One region of the Streptomyces sp. KPB2 genome, then DNA from elsewhere that is predicted to be linked to it. Evidence: riboswitches for the same ligand, from Rfam matches in the RefSeq annotation. Region 1 holds a riboswitch; each other region holds the start of a gene.

Region 1 (4,944 bases):
CACCTGCACGCCCTTCCCGTGCAGCCCTGCCCGACGCCTCGGACCTCCCCCAGGCCCTCCTCCGCCGACCCGCCGCCCTCCGCGACCCTGATCGGCTCCGTGCAGCGGGCGATGCGCCTGCTCGAGTGCGTCGCCGAGCACGAGTACGGCGCCCCGGCCAAACAACTGGCCCGCGAGACGGGGCTGGCACTGCCCACCGCGTACCACCTGCTGCGCACGCTGGTGCACGAGGGCTATCTGCGCCGGGAGAAGGGACTGTTCTTCCTCGGCGAGGCCGCCGAGCGGCTGAGCAGCAGCGGGGCCGAGCAGAAACGTCGCAGCACGGTGGTCGACACCATGGCCCGCTGGCGCGACGCGATCGGCGTCCCGGTGTACTACGCCATGTACCGGGACGGCGAGATCGAGGTCATGTGCGTCTCCGACACTCCGGGCAACCCGGCGGTCGAGGAGTGGGCGGACTTCCGGGAGACGGGGCACGCGCACGCCATCGGGCAGTGCCTGCTGTCCCAGTTGGACGAGGACGCCCGCCGTGACCACCTGGACCGCTACCCGGTTCGGCCGCTCACGCCGTATACGCTGCGTGACGGCCACAGCCTGTTGAAACGACTGGAGCGCATGCGCCGGATGACGCCGGTGGTCGAGCGCCAGGAATACGCGCTCGGCACGGTCTGCGCGGCCATTCCGATCACCGTCGGCACCACCGCCGCGACGATGGCCATCTCGCTCCCCCTCCACCAGGCGGACCGACTGCTGCCGGCGGCTCAGCGTTTGCAGACCGAGGTGGGGCGGCGTCTGGGTTCACTGGCGCTCTCTATCAGTATCTGAAAACTCACTCCTTGTGATCTGGTGTGTACGTTGAGCAAGATGCCACCAGTGTTAGAGGTTTGATTCCCGGACAGTCGACGGCGAATGACGGGGTAGGCGAATGGGCGAGTCCGTACAGGCAGAGGTCATGATGAGCTTTCTCGTGTCCGAGGAGCTCTCGTTCCGCATCCCGGTGGAGCTGCGGTACGAGACACGTGATCCCTACGCCGTACGACTGACCTTCCATCTGCCCGGAGACGCGCCGGTGACCTGGGCCTTCGGCCGGGAATTGCTCGTCGACGGAGTGGGCCGGCCGTGCGGCGACGGAGACGTGCGCATCGCACCGGTCGATCCGGAGCCCTTGGCCGAGGTGCTGATCCGCCTTCAGGTCGGCAGCGACCAGGCACTGTTCCGCTCCTCGGCCGCGCCTCTCGTGGCCTTCCTCGACCGCACCGACAAGCTCGTGCCCCTCGGCCAGGAGGGCGCGCTCGCCGACTTCGACAGCCACCTCGACGAAGCCCTGGACCGCATCCTGGCCGAGGAACAGAGCGCGGGCTGAACCGTTACGGCAGACGCGCAGCGGTGGCGTAACGCTTCGCCGGGCGCGTCAGCGCTTACGGCGACGGCCCCGCCCACCGCGTGCCGGCGCTCCCGCACCGGCTGCCGCCCCCGCGGCGGCGGTCGGCCGGTCCGCCGACACCACCAGGGCCGCGAGGGCCGTGGTGACCGGCACGGAGGCCACCAGCCCGATCGAGCCGACCAGCGTACGCACGATCTCCTCGGCGACCAGTTCGCTGTTGGCGACCGTCCCCACCCCGCTCTGCGCGATCGAGAACAGCAGCAGCAGGGGCAGGGCGGCGCCCGCGTAGGCCAGGACGAGCGTGTTCACGACCGAGGCGATGTGGTCGCGGCCGATGCGAATGCCCGCGCGGTACAGGCCGCGCCAGCCCATCGTCGGGTTGGCCTCGTGCAGCTCCCAGACCGCGGAGGTCTGGGTGACCGTCACATCGTCGAGGACACCGAGCGAACCGATGATGACGCCGGCGAGCAGCAGGCCGCTCATGTCGATGGACGGGTACAGGCCGTGGATGAGGCCGGTGTTGTCGTCCGTGTTGCCGGTGAGCGCGGCCCAGCCGATGAACAGCGACCCGAGTACGCCGATCAGCAGCAAGGAGATCAGGGTGCCGAGCACCGCCACGGAGGTGCGGGCCGACAGCCCGTGGCACAGGTACAACGCGATCAGCATGATGGCGCTGGACCCGATCACAGCCACGACCAGGGGGTTGGAGCCCTGCAGGATCGCGGGAAGGATGAAGAAGTTCAGCAGCAGGAAGCTGATGGTCAGCGAGACCAGCGCCATGAGACCGCGCAGTCGCCCGACGACCACGACGGCGAGCGCGAAGATGCCGGCGAGCAGGGCCAGGGGGAGCCGGCGGTTGATGTCGGTCACCGAGTACTGCAGGTCCTTGGGCGCCGAGGGTTCGTAGGCGACCACCACCTTCTGCCCCTCGTGCAACTGCCGTGACTGGTCCGGCTGCACGATCTCGTTGAACGTACGGCCCTTGTCATCGCCGGTGTCGACGCGGATGGTCGCCCGCTTGCACTCGCCCGTCGCCTGCTGCACCGCGGAGGATCCCTCGGCCGTGGACGTGTCACCGGTCGGGGTGCCGCCCGAGGCGTTGACCGACTGGCAGCTGAGCGCGACCACCTTGGTGACGGTGGCTTCCTGTGTCTGCCGGTCGAAGCCGACACCCGTGCGTTCGTGAGCAGGCGCACCGCCCGGCCACAGCACCGCGAGTCCGACCACCACGGCCGCGGCGAAGGGGATCAGGACGGCGGCGATGACCTTGCGCAGATGCCGGGAGACGGGCGCCGCGGGTCCATGACTGTGGGTGTGCGAGTGCCCGTGCCCGCCACCCGCGCCCTGTCCGCCACTCGCGCCCTGCCCGCCACCCTTCGCACCGGACCCGTGCCCGTGACCGGTCTCGGGTCTGCCCTCGGGCGCACCATGAGCGAAGGCGGGGACATGGCCGGTCGCACGACCGTCGCCCTCTTCGGCGTTCGGTCCGCGGCGGGGCCGGCGCGGTGGAAAGGGGGGATGCTGCGGTGTGGTCACCGCCCGATCATCGCAAGAACGAGGGGGGCCCTCTGGTCACCGCGCCCGAAGGGGCGCTAGCGTGGAGGCACCTTTGTACACGCGGGAGCTCGGAGCACCGGGCTGAGAGGGCGCTGACCTCCGTCCCAGCGATGTTTCACGGGAAACGTCACCGAAGTCGAGTGACGTATCCCACGAAGCACCGTCGGACGGAAGCCGCTGCGTCGACCGCCGAACCTGTTACCGGGTAATGCCGGCGTAGGGAGTAGGTCTCATGACCATCAAGGACGCACGCACGCCTGCCTCCGCGCAGAACTCCGCACACCACCCCACCCAGAACTCCGGCCAGGAGGACGCCGCGGAGACCACGGAGGCCGGGAAGTCCATCGGCTGGCACAAGGCGTACGTCGAGGGCTCACGCCCTGATCTGCGGGTGCCGGTCCGTCAGGTGCACCTCACCAACGGGCAGTCGGTCACGCTGTACGACACCTCGGGCCCGTACACCGATCCACTCGTCGACACCGATGTCCGCAGGGGCCTCGCTCCGCTGCGGGAGAACTGGATCATCGCCCGCGGCGACACCGAGGAGTACGCGGGCCGTCCCGTCCGTCCCGAGGACGACGGAATCAAGCACACCTCGCCGCGCGGCGGTCTGCGCAACCTCGACGCCGTCTTCCCCGGCCGCCCGCGCCAGCCGCGCCGGGGCCGGAACAGCACCGCGGTCACGCAGCTCGCGTACGCGCGACGGGGTGAGATCACCCCGGAGATGGAGTACGTGGCCGTCCGGGAGAACGTCTCGCCCGAAGTGGTTCGCGAGGAGATCGCGGCGGGACGTGCCGTCCTGCCCGCCAACGTGAACCACCCCGAGATCGAACCGATGATCATCGGCAAGCGGTTCCTGGTGAAGGTCAACGCCAACATCGGCAACTCGGCGGTGACGTCCTCCATCGAGGAGGAGGTGGACAAGATGACCTGGGCGACCCGGTGGGGCGCCGACACGGTCATGGACCTCTCCACCGGCCGCAACATCCACACCACACGCGAGTGGGTTCTGCGCAACTCCCCCGTTCCCATCGGCACCGTGCCGCTCTACCAGGCCCTGGAGAAGGTCGACGGCCGGGCCGAGGAGCTGACCTGGGAGATCTACAAGGACACCGTGATCGAACAGGCCGAGCAGGGTGTGGACTACATGACGGTCCACGCGGGCGTGCGCCTGCCGTACGTACCGCTGACCGCGAACCGCAAGACCGGGATCGTCTCGCGCGGCGGCTCGATCATGGCGGCGTGGTGCCTGGCGCACCACAAGGAGTCGTTCCTGTACGAGAACTTCGAGGAACTCTGCGAGATCCTCGCCGCCTACGACGTCACCTACTCCCTGGGCGACGGCCTGCGCCCGGGCTCGATCGCGGACGCCAACGACGAGGCCCAGTTCGCCGAGTTGCGCACCCTCGGGGAACTCAACCGGATCGCCAAGCGTTGCAACGTACAGACCATGATCGAGGGCCCGGGACATGTCCCGATGCACAAGATCAAGGAGAACATCGACCTTCAGCAGGAGATCTGCGATGAAGCTCCGTTCTATACGCTCGGCCCGCTGACCACGGACGTCGCGCCGGCGTACGACCACATCACCTCCGGCATCGGTGCCGCGATGATCGCCTGGTGGGGCACGGCCATGCTCTGCTACGTCACGCCCAAGGAGCACCTGGGCCTGCCCAACCGCGACGACGTCAAGACCGGCGTCATCACCTACAAGATCGCCGCCCATGCCGCCGACCTCGCCAAGGGCCACCCAGGTGCACAGGAGTGGGACGACGCGCTGTCGGACGCCCGGTTCGAATTCCGGTGGGAGGACCAGTTCAACCTGGCCCTCGACCCGGACACGGCACGGGAGTTCCACGACGAGACCCTGCCTGCCGAACCCGCCAAGACGGCCCACTTCTGCTCCATGTGCGGGCCCAAGTTCTGCTCGATGAAGATCAGTCAAAACATCACAAAGCAGTTCGGCGGTACGGCGGCTGCGGGGGCGACGGCTGAGGAAGTCG
Region 2 (4,944 bases), 1.8 Mb from region 1:
GGCGTACCGCATCCCCTCCGCCATCAGGACCGGCTCCTGCGCCCGCGTCACCGCCGAGGCCAGCATCACACCCGCGCACCCCAGCTCCATCGCCAGCGCCACGTCCGACGCCGTACCGGCCCCCGCGTCCAGGATCACCGGCACGCGCGCGTGCTCCACGATCAGCTGGAAGTTGTGCGGGTTGCGGATCCCGAGCCCCGAGCCGATCGGCGAGCCCAGCGGCATGATCGCCGCGCACCCGACGTCCTCCAGCTTCCGCGCGAGCACCGGGTCGTCGTTGGTGTACGGCAGCACCGTGAAGCCGTCGTCGACCAGCGTCTCCGCCGCGTCCAGGAGTTCGACCGGGTCCGGCAGCAGGGTGCGCTCGTCGGCGATGACCTCCAGCTTGACCAGGTCCGTGCCGAGCGCCTCGCGTGCCAGCCGCGCGGTCAGCACCGCCTCCCCGGCCGTGAAGCAGCCGGCCGTGTTCGGCAGCACCCGGATGCCGAGCCGCTCCAGCACGGACAGCACCGACCCGTGCACCGAGGCGTTCACCCGCCGCATCGCGACGGTGGTCAGCTCCGTCCCGGAGGCCACCAGCGCGCGCTCCAGCACGTCCAGGCTGGGCGCCCCGCCCGTACCCATGATCAGGCGGGACCCGTACGACGTGCCGTCGAGGACAAAGGGATCGTCAGCCATGGTCAGCCTCCTTGGACGGCGGTGAGGACCTCGACACGGTCGCCGTCGGCCAGGGCGGTGGCGGACCACTGCGCGCGCGGGACGACGGTTTCGTTCAGGGCGGCGGCCACTCCGGACGGTGCCGCGGTGAGCGTGCCCACCAGCGCGTCCAGGGCCGTACCAGGAGCCACCTCGCGCGGCTCGCCGTTGACGGAGATGTTCATGCGGACTGCTCCGAGAGGTGCGGGAGTGGGGGAAGCGCGGGAACGGCGTCGAAGCGGCGCGGCGTGAAGGGGCGCCCCTCCTCGGGCAGCCTCCCGGTGGTCAGGGCGTGCGCCATGACGTCGCCGGTGACCGGGGTGAGCAGAACGCCGTTGCGGTAGTGGCCGGTGGCCAGCAGCAGGCCGTCCAGGGCGGTCGGGCCGAGCAGCGGGGCGTTGTCCGGGGAGCCGGGGCGCAACCCCGCGCGGGTCTCCGTCAGCGGCAGCTCCGTGATGCCGGGGACCAGCTCGTGCGCGTCGCGCAGCAGCTCGTAGACGCCGCCCGCGGTGACCGTGGTGTCCCAGCCCAGCTCCTCGCTGGTGGCGCCGACGACCAGCTCGCCGCTCTCGCGGGGCACCAGGTAGACGTGGTTGCCGCGCACCACGGCGCGCACCGTCCGGTTCAGCAGCGGTCCGTGCGTCCTCGGCATCGTCAGCCGCAGCACCTGCCCCTTCACGGGCCGCACCGGCGGCAGTACGGCCTCCGGCACGCCCGCGAGGCGCCCGCTGAGGCTGCCCCCGGCCAGCACCACCTGCCCCGCCTCCAGCGCCGTGCCGTCGGCGGTGACGACACCCGTGGCCCGGTCCCCGCGCCCGACGGTGAGCCGCTCGGCCCACACCCGGTGGAAGACCACGCCCGCCCGCTCGCAGGCGGTCACCAGCGCGTGGGCGAGGCGGCGGGGGTCGATCTGGTGGTCGCCGTCCACCCGGAGCCCCCCGCGCACGCCCGGCGCGAGCATCGGCTCCAGGCGTCGGCACTCGCGCCCCGACAGCCACTCCGACTCCAGGCCGGACCGCTGCTGGAGCGCGTGCAGCTCACGCAGGTGGGCGCGGTCGTCGGCGTCCAGCGCGACGGCGAGCGTGCCGCAGCGGCGGTACCCGAGGTCCCGGCCGGTCGCCTCGGACAGCTCGGCCGCGAAGTCCGGGTAGCGGCGGGCCGAGGCGAGGTTCAGCGCGAGCAGCGTCTCCTCGCCGTAGTGCAGCTCCGTGACGGCGGCCAGCATCCCGGCCGCCACCTGGGCCGCGCCGCCGCCCGGCTCGGGGTCCACCAGGGCCGTGACCAGCCCGCGCTGCGCGGCCCGCCAGGCCGTGACCAGCCCGACGATCCCGCCGCCGACGACGAGCACGTCGGACGTACGGGGGGTTCGAGGTGTGTGTGGAGGCGTGTGTGGTGGAGACGACATGGGCGTCCAGCCCCTCCCTTCGCCGGCATGACCCGGATCAGGTTCGTACGGTCGGAGGCCGCCAGCCTCCCTCTCAGCCCGGTGCGTCCGGGCTCCCGCGAGTGCCTTGCGTCGGCCACCCTAGCCCGCGGCGCGTCGCCCGGGTAAGGGAGCCTCCCCGACGGAGCAGAACCCCGGGGGCCGCCGATCCGCGCGGCCGCCGGCTCGTCGGGCACGCGCGCCGACCGACGAAACGCCGGGTGTCTATGGTGATCGGGTGAGTGAGCAGACGCGGGAGCGGGGACAGGGACCGGCGGCGGACGCGGAGCGCCGGGTGGTCGTGGTGGGCGCCGGGATGGCGGGCGTGCAGACCGCGGTCGCCCTGCGGGAACAGGGCTTCACCGGCCCGGTGACCCTCGTCGGCGCGGAGCCGCACCAACCGTACGACCGGCCCCCGCTGTCCAAGGCCGTCCTGCTGGGCACCGCCGAGGGCTCCGCCTTCGACGTCGACTTCGAGGCGCTCGGCATCACCCTCCGGCTGGGCTGCGAGGCCCTGGGCGTCCGCCCCGGCGCACACGTCCTGGACACCTCCGAGGGCCCCGTGCCCTACGACTCCCTGGTCCTCGCGACCGGCGCCGAACCGGTCCGGCTCCCCGGCGCCGAGGGCGTGCCCGGCGTGCACCTGCTGCGCACCCTGGACGACGCCGAACGGCTGCGCCCGGTGCTCGCCCGCCGGCACGAGGTCGTGGTCGTCGGCGCGGGCTGGATCGGCGCCGAGTTCGCCACCGCCGCGCGCGAGGCGGGCTGCGCGGTGACCGTCGTGGAGGCCGCCGACCGGCCGCTGGCCGACGCGCTGCCCGCCGAGGTCGCCGCGCCGATGACCGACTGGTACGCCGAGGCGGGCGCCGAACTGCGCACCCGCGCGCGCGTGGAGCGCGTCGAGCCCGGCGGCCCCGGCGAGCCCGCCCGTGTCGTCCTCGACGACGGCACCCGGCTGCCGGCCGGCGCGGTCGTCGTCGGCATCGGCGCGCGCCCGGCCACCGGCTGGCTGGCGGGCTCCGGCATCGCGCTCGGCGCGTACGGCGAGGTCCTGGCCGACGACCGCCTGCGCACGTCCGCGCCGGACGTCCACGCGGTCGGCGACTGCGCCTCCTTCCCCTCCGCCCGCTACGGCGAGCGGCTGCTCGTGCACCACTGGGACAACGCACTCCAGGGCCCGCGCACGGTCGCCGCCGACATCGTCGGAGCCCCGACGGGCGAGGCCCCGGCGGCCTACGACCCGGTGCCGTACTTCTGGTCCGAGCAGTTCGGCCGCTTCGTCCAGTACGCCGGTCACCACACGGCCGCCGACACCACCCTGTGGCGCGGCGACCCGGCGAGCCCGGCCTGGACGGTCTGCTGGCTGCGCGAGGGCCGCCTGGTCGCCCTGCTGGCGGTGGGGCGCCCCCGTGACCTGGCGCAGGGCAAACGGCTGATCCAGGCGGGCACGACGATGGACCCGGACCTGCTGGCCGACCCCGCGAAGCCGCTGAAGGCGACGACGGCCGCGTCGGCGTAGCCCCGGCGCGGTCCGGCCCGGTCCGGTTTCCGACTGTCAGTGCCAGGTGGCAGGCTGGGGGCGTGACCGAGATTGACGCAAAGACCGATGCTCTCGTGCCCGCCTGGCTCACCGTCCCCGACATCGCCGAGAAGCTCGGCGTCGAGGTGACCCGGGTACGCCAGCTGATCAAGGAAGGCCAGCTCATCGCCGTCCGCCGCGGCGAGAACCGCGCGCTGCACGTCCCGGCGGTCTTCATCGACGAGGACAAGGTCGTCAAGGGCCTGGCCGGGACCCTGACACTGCTGCGGGACGACGGCTTCACGGCCGAGGAGATGCTGGAGTGGCTCTTCACGCCCGACCCGAGCCTGCCCGGCACCCCCGCCCAGGCCCTGGCCGAGAACCGCGGTACGGAGGTGAAGCGCCGCGCCCAGGCGCTCGCCGTCTGACCGCCACGGCGCCGGCCTGTCACACCGCGTGATCGCGGCCGATCCGCGACCTCGCCGGTCCGGTCCGTCGCACGGTTGATCCGCCACACCGCCCGGCGTACGAGCCGCGGACCACGGCCCGGGAGGGGCCCGGTCCGCGGCCGTGTGCCAGAATCGCGCGGCCCGGTCCCGGGCCCGCGCCACCGAACCGGGGGGACACCCGCATGCCCGACACCGCCCCGACCACCGCCCGCGCCCGGCTCGCCGACGCCAGGCTCTACCTGTGCACCGACGCCCGCCGGAGCCAGGGCGATCTGCCCGAGTTCCTGGACGCCGTGCTCGCCGCCGGGGTCGACATCGTCCAGTTGCGGGACAAGGGGATGGAGGCGGCCGAGGAACTGGAGCACCTGAAGGTGTCCGCCGAAGCCTGCGCCCGCCACGGCAGGCTCCTCGCGGTCAACGACCGCGCGGACGTCGCGCACGCCGCCGGCGCCGACGTGCTGCACCTCGGCCAGGGCGACCTGCCGGTGCCCGCCGCCCGCGCGATCCTCGGCGACGACGTCCTGATCGGCCGTTCCACGCACGCCGAGTCCGAGGCGGCCACTGCCGCCGTCCAGGACGGCGTGGACTACTTCTGCACCGGACCGTGCTGGCCCACCCCCACCAAGCCCGGCCGCCACGCACCCGGCCTCGACCTGGTCAGGTACACGGCGGCGCTGGGCACCGACCGCCCCTGGTTCGCGATCGGCGGCATCGACCTCGGCAACCTCGACGAGGTGCTGGAGGCGGGCGCCCGGCGCGTGGTCGTCGTCCGCGCGATCACCGCCGCCGACGACCCCGGCGCGGCGGCGGCCGAGTTCGCGAAGCGGCTGCGGCAGGTCCCGGCAGGGGAGTAGCCC
Region 3 (4,944 bases), 1.9 Mb from region 1:
CTTCGACAAGAGCGCCCTGCGCAACATCGAGCAGGCGATCCGCGACTCCGACCTGGGCGTCAACCCGAGCAACGACGGCAACATCATCCGAGTGGTGTTCCCCGAGCTGACCGAGGAGCGCCGCCGCGAGTACATCAAGGTCGCCAAGGGCAAGGGCGAGGACGCCAAGGTCTCGATCCGCTCGGTGCGCCGCAAGGCCAAGGACGGCATCGACAAGCTCATCAAGGACGGCGAGGTCGGCGAGGACGAGGGCCGTCGTGCCGAGAAGGAACTCGACGACACCACCGCCAAGTACGTCGCGCAGGTGGACGAGCTCCTGAAGCACAAGGAAGCTGAGCTGCTCGAGGTCTGATGAACGACTCTTCCTGGGGAGCGCCGCCACAAGCCGGGTACTGGGGGCCGTCCGACCAGGGACCCGTCCAGGGCGCCGCCCCGGCGGGTCCCGCGTACGATGCGCACTACGCGCAGCAGACTCGCCCCATGCCCATCGTGCCCGACGTACCCGAACACGGCGGAGACCAGGACGACGACCAGGGGACCGCTCGGCTGGGCGGTCCCCTGTTCCGGGACGAGCCGTTCCACGACCAGTCCGGTCGCGTCGAGCCGTATCGCGACCAGAACCCGTCGGCGCAGCCGTATGCGGCGGTGCCGCAGAATCCGGAGCCCATGCCCGACGCCCCGCAGCCGGCGCAGCCCCAGCCGCCGCAGAAGAAGAGCGCGGGGCGCGACCTGGGGGCCGCGATAGGGGTCGGCGTCGGCCTCGGCGTGGTGATCATCGCGTCGCTGTTCGTCGTCAAGGAAGTCTTCGTCGGCGTGATCGCGGTCGCCGTCGTCGTGGGCCTGTGGGAGCTGACCAAGCGGCTGGAGGAGCGCAAGGGCATCAAGGCGCCCCTCGTGCCGCTCGCCATCGGCGGCGCGGCGATGGTGGTCGCCGGTTACGCGCGCGGCGCCGAGGGTGCGTGGGTCGCCATGGCGCTGACGGCTCTCGCGGTCCTCGTCTGGCGGATGACCGAGCCGCCCGAGGGATACCTCAAGGACGTCACCGCGGGGCTGTTCGCCGCCTTCTACGTGCCGTTCCTGGCCACGTTCGTCGCCATGATGCTGATGGCCGACGACGGGGCCTGGCGCGTCCTGGTCTTCCTGATACTGACGGTCGTCAGCGACACCGGGGCCTACGCCGTCGGCTGGCGCTTCGGCAAGAAGAAGCTCGCCCCGCGCATCAGCCCCGGCAAGACCCGCGAGGGGCTGCTCGGTGCGGTGGCGTTCGCGATGGTGGCGGGCGCGCTGTGCATGCAGTTCCTGATCGACGACGGCACCTGGTGGCAGGGCCTCCTGCTCGGCCTCGCGGTCGCCGTCAGCGCCACCCTGGGCGACCTCGGCGAGTCCATGATCAAGCGGGACCTCGGCATCAAGGACATGGGCACCCTCCTGCCGGGCCACGGCGGCATCATGGACCGGCTGGACTCCCTGCTGCCGACGGCACCGGTGGTGTGGCTGCTGCTGGTGATCTTCGTCGGGTCCGGGTGATCCGGTCGGTGCCCCCTGCACGGTGGGCCTGATCTGCTGGTTTCTCGGAGAGGGACCCGTTGTCCACAGGGCGGCGGGTCCCTCTCCGTATGTCTGCGACACTGGTATGGCCATGCCTAAGCCCGGAGAACTCACATTCGTCGCGCCGCGCGGAGCCAAGAAGCCGCCGCGGCACCTTGCCGATCTCACGCCTGCCGAGCGCAAGGAGGCTGTCGCCGCGATCGGTGAGAAGCCGTTTCGCGCGAAGCAGCTCTCGCAGCACTACTTCGCGCGGTACGCGCACGCCCCCGAGCAGTGGACCGACATCCCCGCCGGTTCCCGCGAGGGGCTGCGGGAAGCGTTGCTGCCCGAGCTGATGACGGTCGTGCGGCACCTGTCCACCGACCAGGGGACCACGCGCAAGACGCTGTGGAAGCTGTTCGACGGGACGCTCGTCGAGTCCGTCCTCATGCGTTACCCGGACCGGGTGACCATGTGCATCAGCTCCCAGGCGGGCTGCGGGATGAACTGCCCGTTCTGCGCCACCGGCCAGGCCGGCCTCGACCGCAATCTGTCCACGGCCGAGATCGTGCACCAGATCGTGGACGGCATGCGGGCGCTCAGGGACGGCGAGGTCCCGGGAGGCCCCGCGCGGCTCAGCAACATCGTGTTCATGGGCATGGGCGAGCCCCTCGCCAACTACAACCGAGTCGTCGGCTCCATCCGCCGCCTCACCGACCCCGAGCCGGACGGTCTCGGGCTCTCCCAGCGCGGCATCACCGTCTCCACGGTCGGCCTGGTCCCGGCGATCCACCGTTTCGCCGACGAGGGCTTCAAGTGCCGCCTCGCCATCTCCCTGCACGCCCCCGACGACGAGCTGCGCGACACCCTCGTCCCCGTCAACACGCGGTGGAAGGTGCGCGAGGTGCTGGACGCCGGGTTCGAGTACGCGGCGAAGTCCGGGCGCCGGCTGTCCATCGAGTACGCCCTGATCCGCGACATCAACGACCAGGCCTGGCGCGGTGACCGTCTCGGCAGGCTCCTCAAGGGCAAGCCCGTGCACGTCAACCTGATCCCGCTCAACCCCACGCCCGGCTCCAAGTGGACCGCGTCCCGGCCCGAGGACGAGAAGGCGTTCGTGGAGGCGATCGCGGCGCACGGTGTGCCGGTGACCATCCGGGACACCCGCGGACAGGAGATCGACGGGGCGTGTGGTCAGCTCGCCGCGAGCGAGCGGTAACCTGACCGGCGGAAGTACAGCAGCACAGTCACATCTTCATATTCCGACAGGGGAGCGCCACAGCGCTGAGAGTGCGGCACCGGCCGCAGACCCTCCGAACCTGGCCCAGGTCATTCTGGGTAGGGAGATCGGTCACCACTCGAGCTGTTGCGCCCTGCCCGGGACCCTCGCCAGGGGTTCCGGGCGGGGCCGCGTCTTCTCCTGGTCACCCAGGAGGAATTCAGTGAGCATCACCAAGAAGGTCAGTGTCCTGGCCGTCGGCCTCGGCATGGTCGGCACCCTGGCCGCCTGCGGATCGTCGTCCGACGACGCCGGGAGCGGCTCCGGCGGCGCCAAGACCGTGACGCTGGTCAGCCACGACTCGTGGGCCGCGTCGAAGGACGTCATCGCCGCCTTCGAGAAGGAGTCCGGCTACAAGGTCGAGGTCCTCAAGGACGGCGACGCCGGGCAGGCCGTCAACAAGGCCATCCTGACCAAGGACAACCCGCAGGGCGACGTCTTCTTCGGCGTCGACAACACCCTGCTCTCCCGCGCCCTCGACAACGGCCTGTTCCAGCCGTACGAGGCCAAGGGCTCGGACCGGGTCCGGCCCGAGTACCGGACCGACCGGGACAAGCACCGGGTCACGCCCATCGACACGGGCGACATCTGCGTCAACTACGACAAGGCGTACTTCAGCAAGCACAAGCTGACCCCGCCCAAGTCCTTCGACGACCTCGTCAAGCCCGAGTACAAGGACCTGCTCGTCACCGAGAACGCGGGCAGCTCCTCGCCGGGTCTCGGGTTCCTGCTCGGCACCGCCGCCCAGTACGGCGACGGGGGCTGGGAGGGCTACTGGAAGAAGCTCAAGGCGAACGGCGTCAAGGTCGTCGACAGCTGGGAGCAGGCGTACAACGAGGAGTTCTCCGGCTCGGCCGGCGGCAAGAAGGCCAAGGGCGACCGGCCCCTCGTCGTCTCCTACGCCTCCTCCCCGCCCGCCGAGGTCGTCTACGCCGACCCGCAGCCGGACACCGCCCCCACGGGCGTCGCCGACGGCACCTGCTTCCGGCAGGTCGAGTACGCGGGCCTGCTCAGCAACGCCAAGAACCCCGAGGGCGGCAAGGCGCTCCTCGACTTCATGCTGAGCAAGTCCTTCCAGGAGGACATGCCGCTGAACATGTTCGTCTACCCGGTGCGGGAGGGCGCGCAGGTCCCCGAGGCGTTCTCGAAGTTCGGGCCGCAGGCGAAGGACCCGCAGACCCTCGACCCGGCGAAGATCGCCGACAACCGTGACCAGTGGGTCAAGTCGTGGACCTCGCTCGTACTGAAGTGAGCCACCCGGGCAAGCAGGCGGGCACCGCGCGCGGGAGCGCGGCGCGGCTCGGTCTCATGGCCGTGCCCGTCGCGTTCTTCGCGGTGTTCTTCGCCTACCCCGTCGCCGCCATCGTCGCGCGGGGCCTCAAGGTCGACGGGGTCTGGCGGCTCGGCCGGATCGGGGACGTGCTCGCGCAGTCCGACGTGCGGCACGTCCTGTGGTTCACCACCTGGCAGGCGCTGGCGTCCACCGCGCTTACGCTCCTGATCGCCCTGCCCGGCGCGTACGTCTTCGCCCGCTTCGACTTCCCCGGCAAGCAGGTGCTGAGGGCCGTGGTGACGGTGCCGTTCGTGCTGCCGACGGTCGTCGTCGGCACGGCCTTCCTGGCGCTGGTCGGGCGCGGCGGGCTGCTCGACGAGCTGTGGGGCGTACGTCTGGACACCACGGTGTGGGCGATCCTGCTCGCGCACGTCTTCTTCAACTACGCCGTCGTCGTCCGCACCGTCGGCGGCCTGTGGGGGCAGCTCGACCCGCGGCAGGAGGAGGCCGCGCGGATGCTGGGCGCCTCGCGGCTGCGGGCCTGGCGGCAGGTGACGCTGCCCGCGCTGGCGCCCGCCGTGGCCGCCGCCGCGCTGATGGTCTTCCTGTTCACCTTCACCTCCTTCGGCGTCGTCCAGATCCTCGGCGGCCCCACCTTCTCCACCCTCGAAGTGGAGATCTACCGCCAGACCTCCCAGGTCTTCGACCTGTCCACGGCCGCCGTGCTGACGCTGATCCAGTTCGCGGCCGTCGCCGCCGTCCTCGCCGTGCACGCCTGGACGGTACGGCGGCGCGAGAGCGCCCTCCGGCTGGTCGACGCGGCCACGACCGCGCGCCGGCCGCGCGGAGCCGGGCAGTGGGCGTT

Evidence for each region. A riboswitch is a leader RNA that binds a small molecule or an ion and turns the genes downstream of it on or off. The one in region 1 is predicted to bind thiamine pyrophosphate.
Region 2: it holds a riboswitch for thiamine pyrophosphate, as region 1 does, so the genes downstream of both, thiO (glycine oxidase ThiO) here and thiC (phosphomethylpyrimidine synthase ThiC) in region 1, are expected to answer to the same signal.
Region 3: it holds a riboswitch for thiamine pyrophosphate, as region 1 does, so the genes downstream of both, D1J63_RS09965 (thiamine ABC transporter substrate-binding protein) here and thiC (phosphomethylpyrimidine synthase ThiC) in region 1, are expected to answer to the same signal.

What each region holds. Positions count from the first base shown of each region.
Region 1 is NZ_CP034353.1:4,186,116-4,191,059, forward strand. Features, by position in the region: gene D1J63_RS18600 (IclR family transcriptional regulator C-terminal domain-containing protein) at 100-825, shown strand; gene D1J63_RS18605 (SsgA family sporulation/cell division regulator) at 926-1,363, shown strand; gene D1J63_RS18610 (YibE/F family protein) at 1,412-2,920, opposite strand; TPP riboswitch at 2,992-3,181, shown strand; gene thiC (phosphomethylpyrimidine synthase ThiC) at 3,174-4,944, shown strand, end outside.
Region 2 is NZ_CP034353.1:6,023,505-6,028,448, forward strand. Features, by position in the region: gene D1J63_RS27105 (thiazole synthase) at 1-678, opposite strand, end outside; gene thiS (sulfur carrier protein ThiS) at 681-881, opposite strand; gene thiO (glycine oxidase ThiO) at 878-2,101, opposite strand; TPP riboswitch at 2,099-2,210, opposite strand; gene D1J63_RS27120 (FAD-dependent oxidoreductase) at 2,358-3,638, shown strand; gene D1J63_RS27125 (Rv2175c family DNA-binding protein) at 3,701-4,066, shown strand; gene thiE (thiamine phosphate synthase) at 4,270-4,941, shown strand.
Region 3 is NZ_CP034353.1:2,333,882-2,338,825, reverse strand. Features, by position in the region: gene frr (ribosome recycling factor) at 1-352, shown strand, start outside; gene D1J63_RS09975 (phosphatidate cytidylyltransferase) at 352-1,527, shown strand; gene rlmN (23S rRNA (adenine(2503)-C(2))-methyltransferase RlmN) at 1,640-2,746, shown strand; TPP riboswitch at 2,785-2,890, shown strand; gene D1J63_RS09965 (thiamine ABC transporter substrate-binding protein) at 2,970-4,058, shown strand; gene D1J63_RS09960 (iron ABC transporter permease) at 4,034-4,944, shown strand, end outside.